DNA from 2 places in the Luteibacter sp. GL_149 genome. Region 2 is predicted to be linked to the other one. Evidence: riboswitches for the same ligand, from Rfam matches in the RefSeq annotation. Region 2 holds a riboswitch; the other holds the start of a gene.
What was found. Region 2 has a riboswitch for cobalamin ahead of AC3IR3_RS20260 (TonB-dependent receptor domain-containing protein). Riboswitches for the same ligand answer to the same signal wherever they lie in the genome.
Positions count from the first base shown of each region.

Region 1 (3,898 bases), 310 kb from region 2:
GAACCTCAGGGCAATTCGGGGTGTGGCTTTGAAGCGGGGGTTGGAGGTGGGAAGTGGGGGCGCATTTCCGGCGATCGCCCGATAGGGCTGGAACCGTCCGGCGGAATCACGGCCTGCGTGACGTTACCAGCACCCTCGGGCGTTCGACGCCGCGCCCCCACTTCCCAGCCCCCACCCCCGCTCTTACTTACTGACAGGCTTCGCAGTACTCGGGGTTCTCGAGCGAGCAGAACACCGCGGCCGTGGCTTCTTCCTGTGCATCGACGACGGGTGCGATCGGTGCGACGGCGGCGCCGGACGACACCGTGGTCTTCTGGATGCGCGTGGCCGGGCGGGAACGCAGGTAATACGTCGTCTTGATGCCCGACTTCCATGCGTACATGTACATGGACGACAGTTGCCCGATGTTCGGATTTTCCATGAACAGGTTCAGCGACTGGCTCTGGTCGATGTACGCGCCGCGTGCGGCGGCGAGGTCGATGAGGGCCTTCTGCGGCAGTTCCCACGTGGTGCGATACACCTCGCGCAGCGCGGCGGGGATCGATGCGATGCCCTGTACCGAACCTTCGGCGAGCTTGATCGCGTCACGCACATCGGCGGTCCACAGGCCTAGTGTCTTCAGTTCTTCGACGAGGTAGCGGTTCACCACCAGGAAGTCGCCCGACAGCGTTTCGCGCTTGAACAGGTTCGACACCTGCGGCTCGATGCACTCGTAGCAACCGGCGATGGACGCGATGGTCGCGGTCGGCGCGATGGCGATCAGCAGCGAGTTGCGCAGACCGTGTGCCTTGATCTTTTCGCGCAGTGCGGTCCAGCGGTCGTCCTTGCCATTCGGCCTGGCCTGCGGCCAGTAGTCGAACTGCATGTCGCCGTTGGCGGCGCGCGTTTCGGAGAAGCCCGGATGCGCGCCTTCGCGTTCGGCGATCTCGTTCGACATCGTCAGCGCATTGAAATAGATCTCTTCGGCGATGCGGGTCGACAGCGCGAGTGCCTCGGCCGAGTCGAACGGCAGGCGCAGCTTGAAGAAGACGTCCTGCAGGCCCATCACGCCCAGGCCGACCGGACGCCACTTCACGTTCGCCGTCTTCGCGGTGGAGATCGGATAGAAGTTCAGGTCGATGACGCGGTCGAGCTGGCGCACGGCGATACGCACCGTGGAGGCGAGCTTTTCGTAATCGAACTGACCGTCGACAACATGGCGCGACAGGTTGATCGAGCCCAAGTTGCACACGGCCGTTTCGTCGGCCGACGTGACTTCCAGAATCTCGGTGCACAGGTTCGACAGATGGATGACGTTTTCCGGCTTCGCGGTCTGGTTGCTGGTGGCGTTCGAGCGATCCTTGAACGTCATCCAGCCGTTGCCGGTCTGGGCCAGCGAACGCAGCATGCGGGCGTAAAGCTCGCGCGCCTTCACCGTCTTTACGGCGAGGCCGTCGGCTTCCGCTTTCGCGTACGCGGCATCGAACGTCTCGCCCCACGTGTCGACGAAGTGCGGCACGATCTTCGGGTCGAACAGCGACCAGTCGCCATCGGTTTCGACGCGACGCATGAAAAGGTCGGGAACCCAGTTGGCGAGATTGAGGTTATGCGTGCGGCGCGCATCGTCGCCGGTGTTCTCGCGCAGCTCGAGGAATTCCTCGATATCCGCGTGCCACGATTCCAGGTAAACGCATGCGGCGCCCTTGCGCTTGCCACCCTGGTTCACGGCGGCGACGGAAGCGTCGAGGGTCTTCAGCCACGGCACGAGGCCGTTCGAATGACCGTTGGTGCCCTTGATCAGCGAACCGCGCGAACGGATGCGCGAGTACGCCAGACCGATGCCGCCGGCGAACTTGGACAGCTGCGCGACGTCGCCGTACTTCTGGTAGATGCTTTCCAGCGCGTCCAGTGGCGAATCGAGCAGGAAGCACGAAGACAGCTGCTCGTGCGCGGTGCCGGCGTTGAACAGCGTGGGCGAGCTGGCGAGGTATTCCAGCGACGACAGCAGCTTGTACAGCTCCAGCGTTTCGCCGATGTCGTTGCCGCCCAGCGCGCACGCGATGCGCATGAAGAAATACTGCGGCGTTTCGATCACGGTGCGCTTCTGCGGATGGCGCAGAAGATAACGGTCGTACACCGTGCGCAGGCCGAAGTATTCGAAGCGGCGCGAGGCGTGCGTGTCGATGGCGTCGTTGAGCTTGCGCGAGTTGATCGCGACGAAGTCGCGCAGGCGGTCGTTCAGGATGCCCAGCTCGTGACCGCGCAGGATCGACTGCGAGAACGACTGGATCTCCTGGCCCGACACTTCCTTGTCGACGAATGCCGACAACAGACGCGCTGCCAGCTGGCCGTATTCCGGTTCCTCGGCGGTGAGCGCGGCCGAGGTGCGGATCGAAAGCTGGTCGAGTTCCTGCGTGGTGGCGCCGTCGTACAGACCACCGATGGTCTTGAGGGCGACACGCATCGGGTCGACGGCGAAGAGGCCGTCGGCGCTGCGAGTCACCGCGCGCACGATCTTGTTGACGTCGACGGTTTCATGGCCACCGTTGCGCTTGGTGACGCGCATCTGGCCGGGGTTGTGCGGAGGAGTCAGGGTGAAGTCCGGTGCGGGACGCTCGGCGCTGGTCTTGTAACCGGCGGCCGGAGCCTTGTCGTTGCTGGAAGGAGTCGCTGCGGCGTCGGCCGGCGATGCGGTGCGCTCGCGCGCGGAGGAATCCATTGTTGTTGTCATTTTTAGGCTTGCCCCATGGCCAGGAAAGCTTGCCTGCTCCCACGCGCAGGGCGAGTAACCGGGTGAGCTTCGCGGACAGGTCGAGGGCGGACACCCTGAGGGCTCCGCGCCGCGACGTCCCTCCCCGCGGAGGTCGTCACCACTACCGTCGCCGATCGGGCGGCGGTCGCTGGCAGGTCTTCGGACTTCGTGGGCATGGACCTTTCGATCCGCCTACCTGTCGCTTCCCAGCCCCCTGAGGACCAGTGCATTGACAGGATCGTTCCCACTTACCGCTGCGGGGCAGTTCCGGATTTACACCGGGATTCCCTTTTAAGTCCGACCGACAGCCGCGTCTGGACGGACACCAACGAGGCACACGATATAGGCGGGCGACAGTCAGGTCAACACAAGATGTAGTGTGTTCGGCCTATGTCATTGATTGGGCTTCGGAACGAATTTTTCAATGGTTTCACGGGCGGGAAAGGCCCAGAACCGGTCGAAAATCTCAAGTATTTTCGACCGGTTTTTTCGGCATGGCGTGGGTCGTCCCGCGCCGCTTCGTCGGGTCTGTTACATCCCGATCATCGACTTACCCTGCGACAGCACCTTGTCGCAGACCTTCTGGGTCAGCTGCTGCTTCAGGTCGCCGCCCGAGCTGGAGCCGCCGCCAAGCGAGCCAAGGCTCAGGCCCTTGGTGCTGCCGCTACCCAGCGATCCCAGGTCGACGCTCTTCCCGTCGCCCGTCTTCAGGATGCCGTTGGCGCCATCGGTATAGCCCTTGTCCTTCGTGGCCGACGACGAAGACGACTTGCCGCCGATGCCGTATTTGCCCATAAGTTTGTCGGTTGCCGAGCCGGACCCGCTGTCGTTGCCGGCGGCTTTCGTATCGCCCGTGACGGAGCCCAGGAGCTTGTCCTTCACGGACGAGGCGCCGCTGTCGCCGCCCAGGAAGTTGTTCTTCAGGCAGTACTGGATGATGCCCGCCGCATTGGTCGCGCTACCGGAGGTCAGCGACGAGGCGGAGTTTCCGCCCACCATGCCCTTCAGTTGGTCGAGGTTCTGGGCCGACGCGGAGCCGGTGGCCAGGACGAGCGCAAAGGCAAGATACGACAGGCTGCTGGACGGTTTCATGGCGGAGCTCCTGCTTCAAGGGAGCCCATAAGTAACTCCGCGAATGTTAGCCGGATGTGTCCGTCCGCACGGGAC
Region 1 covers NZ_CM174395.1:4,312,430-4,316,327, reverse strand. The annotation lists gene AC3IR3_RS18950 (ribonucleoside-diphosphate reductase subunit alpha) at 188-2,545, opposite strand; cobalamin riboswitch at 2,865-3,076, opposite strand; gene AC3IR3_RS18945 (DUF2501 domain-containing protein) at 3,263-3,823, opposite strand; gene AC3IR3_RS18940 (cytochrome b) at 3,870-3,898, opposite strand, start outside.
Region 1: linked by a shared signal. The riboswitch ahead of AC3IR3_RS18950 (ribonucleoside-diphosphate reductase subunit alpha) and the one ahead of AC3IR3_RS20260 (TonB-dependent receptor domain-containing protein) in region 2 are both predicted to bind cobalamin.

Region 2 (3,898 bases):
CGTAGCCACCCAGGCGACGGGTGTTCGCCGCATTGTCGTAGCTCTTGCCCGCGGCGTTCAGCGTGCCACCGATCGTGAAGTCGCCAAGATCGCGGTCGAGATCGATGCGGCCGGTCTGATCGGGGCGGCGTGCCAGTTTGTTGTTGTACTGGTCGCCTTCCGTGCGGTTGCGCGGCTGCTGCCAGGTCAGGTACGTGCGCACATGCCAGCCGTCGACATCGGCGCCGAGCTGACCTTCCACGCCGCGAACGCGAGCCTTGTCCACATTGATCGGCAGGAAATTCGAGTCGAAGCCGATGAGATCGTCGAACTTCGTCTGGTAGGCGTTGACCGCCCAGTTCCAGATGCCCGGCGTGCCGGACAGGCCGATTTCCGCCGTCTTCGCCTTTTCGGGCTTCAGGACAACCGGTGCGCCATACGGGTAGTACACGTCGTTGAACGATGGCGCGTGGAACGAGGTGCCGTACGACGCCGTGACCTTCATGCCGTTGTCGAACCGGAAACCGTACGCGGCGGCGCCGGTCGTGTGGTTGTCGAACTGGCTGTTATGGTCGCGGCGCACCGACAGCTGGATCTCGTGGGGGCCAAAGATGCCCTGGTACAGCGCGAAGACGCCCGTGTTGTTGCGGTTGTCGCGTGCGTAGCCCGTGTCGCTGTCCAGGTGTTCCTTCTGGTAGTCGACGCCGGCGCTCAGGATCTGGCCCGGGGCGAGGGTGAAGTCGTTCTGCCAGGAAGCCTGGTTGCGCTTCGAGTACAGGTAACCCGTGCGCTTCATGTTGGCGTTGTATTCGGCGCCGTTGAGATAGTTGTCGGCGCGGTCGATGTTCTGGCCGACGTTGAACGTCATGCGCCACATGTCGAGCGGGCTGAAGGCGAGCTTTGCGCCAGCAATCTGCTGCGAGCGACGGGTGAAGTTCTGGAAGCTGCCGTCGTATTCGATGTCGCCCTTGCTGCGCAGCCAGTTGGCCGCGAGCTCGGTACCGTCGTCGAAGCGGTAGCCGCCGCTCAGCGCGCCGTTATAGGTGCGATAGGAATCCTTGTCCGGCTCGTCGACGAAGCAGCCGGCGAAGGCCTTGGCGGCACCGACGCGGCAGGCATTGATGCCGGTGGTGTACTGGCCACCGAGGCTGGCGTTGTACCAGCCGTGGCCGTCGCCGCCGGACAGGCCGAACTGGCCGCCGACCAGGCCGTGGCTGCCGCCGGTCATGCTGATCGAGGGCGTCGGTGCCTCACCGGCCTGGCCGTGGCGGGTGAAAATCTGGATGACGCCGCCGATGGCGTCCGAACCGTAAAGGCTGGAGCGCGGACCGCGCACGATCTCGATGTGGTCGATCTGCTCCACGGGCAGCTGTTCGTAAGCGGGAATGCCGGCGCCAACGGTGCCGATACGCACACCATCGACCAGGACCAGTGTGTGGCTGGAGTTCGATCCGCGCATGAAGAGAGAGGTTTGCTGACCCAGGCCGCCCGAATTGGCGATCGAGATACCCGGCAGGCCGGTGAGCAACTCCGCGACCGACTGGGGCTGCAGGCGTTCGATATCGTCGCGCGTGATCACGGTGACCGGTGCGAGCGTTTCGTCGAGCGGCATGGCGGAGCGCGTGGCCGTCACGACAACCGGATCGAGCTTGTTCGCTGTGTTCTGGTCGGCGGCATGGGCCGCGGCGATGCACGACAGCAGGGCGGTCGCGAGCAGGGTCTTCTTCATGGAACGTTTCTTCCTCTACCGCGTTGAAGCGCGGGTGTTAGCCAGCGTGAGGCTGGAAGGGAAGACATCGCGAACGCGACGCGCAGCCGCTGAAGGCCGCGCAAAGGTCCCCGATTCGCCCTCCGCGAACCAGCCAATAAAGCGCCGCGTACGCGCTTCGAAGCGCATACGAGCTATCGGGCCGGTCTCCGGACTCGCGCACGACGTGTCTGCACACGTCCGGACCGGCGCCTTCCCGCGCTTGGCGCAGTGGCGTCTCGCCGATCCGGGAATACCGCGTCGCGGTATTCCACTCGCTTACCGTTGCGGGGGCAGTGCCGGCCTTGTCGCGCCTTAAAAGGGCGACGCACCGGCTTCCCGTTTAATCCTTCCGGCGGACGCCGTCGGGACACCCGAACCGCGCCACTTTAGCGTTGCGCTTCAAAACCAGCAAGTTAAGAACTCGTTTACGGAATTTCTTCACGAAATCGTAAGAACGGCACTTGACCGACGCAAAAACCTGCGAGTAGGGTCGGCGTGAGCTCAGCGTCCGGTCCAGGGGAAATCCCTGGACGAGAGGGGCACTACCGCCAGTTACAGCCGTCCGGAGGGGGGCGCTGCCGTCGAAAGTGCGGATGGTCTGGGTTCGAACAGAGTTCGGTTGCGGCTTGCGACCGTCTCATTTGCTGTTAATTTCTGGGGAGAAACAAAATGCAGCGCTCCATCAACCGCAGCCCCGTGCTGCGTCGGTCCGTCTTGTGCACCGCGCTTGCCCTGAGTCTGGCAAGCGGCGCGGTCCTGGCACAGTCCAATGCTTCCGGTGTCGTTTTCGGCCGCGTCGCGCAGCCCGAAGGCAGCGTCGTCCATCTGCAGAACCTGGACACGGGCCTGACCCGTGACGTCGGCGTCGATGCCGACGGCCGCTATCGCGCAAGCTCGCTGCCGGTCGGCCGCTACAAGGTATCCGTCGAACGCGGCGGCCAGACCGTCGAAACCCGCGATAACGTCCAGGTCTCGCTTGGCGGCGGTGTCGACGTGTCGTTCGCTGGCTCAGCCGCGCCGGGATCGGCTCAGACCCTCGAAGGCGTGCAGGTCACCGGCAACGTCCTGCCTGCGATCGACGTTTCGTCCGTCGACTCGCGCACCGTCCTCACGTCCCAGCAGTTGCAGAAGCTTCCGCTGGCCCGCGACGTCACCGCCGCCGCGCTTCTCGCGCCAGGCGTTGTCGCAGGCGATAGCCGTTACGGCAACGTGGCGTCCTTCGGTGGTTCGTCCGCGTCGGAAAACCAGTACTACATCAACGGTTATGCGGTAACCAATGCGCTGACCGGTCTTGGCTTCACCAGCCTGCCGTTCGACGCCATCGACCAGCAGCAGATCTTCACCGGCGGCTACGGCGCCGAATACGGCCGTTCGACCGGTGGCGTGATCAACGTCGTCACCAAGCGCGGCGGTAACGAGTGGAAAGCTGGCGTCGGCATGTACATCACGCCGCAGTACTTCCGTCAGTCGCCGCGCAGCATTTATCGTACGAACGGTCAGCTCTTCCAGTACCGCGGCGACAACAAGAGCACGGACATGCAGTACACCGGCTACATCAGCGGTCCACTCATCAAGGACAAGCTGTTCCTGTACGCCGCGGCTGATTTCACCAAGTCCGATAGCAAGAATGTCAGCAGCATCCTGGCGCCGCAGAAAACCAATCAGACGTCCAAAGCCACGAAGTGGATGGCCAAGATCGACTGGAATATCACCGATAGCCACCTGCTGGAACTGACCGGCATCGGCGACAAGACCAACGTCGATCGCAGCGTTTACAAGTACAACTACGCGACCGGTACCCAGGGTGCTTTCATCGGTACCGATAAGCTGAAGAACTTCGACGCGGGCGCTGGTTCGGCGCCTGGCGGCGATGTGTATATCGGCAAATACACCGGTTACATCACCGACAACCTCACGATCAACGCGTTGTACGGTCACTCCACCACCAACCATGTTCGCGATCTGAACTATGCCGGTTCGCCGAATTGCCCGTGGATCACGGACAGCCGCCGCGGCATCTCCAGCCCGATCGTCGGTTGCGGCCTGGTCAACGGCACGGTGCTTGGTGCGGGTGCGAAGGACAAGACCCACGGCTACCGACTGGACGTCGAATACCGCATCGGCGATCACGACCTGCGTGCGGGCGTGGATAACCAGACGCTGGAATCG
Region 2 covers NZ_CM174395.1:4,624,176-4,628,073, reverse strand. The annotation lists gene AC3IR3_RS20260 (TonB-dependent receptor domain-containing protein) at 1-1,708, opposite strand, end outside; cobalamin riboswitch at 1,871-2,118, opposite strand; gene AC3IR3_RS20255 (TonB-dependent receptor) at 2,399-3,898, shown strand, end outside.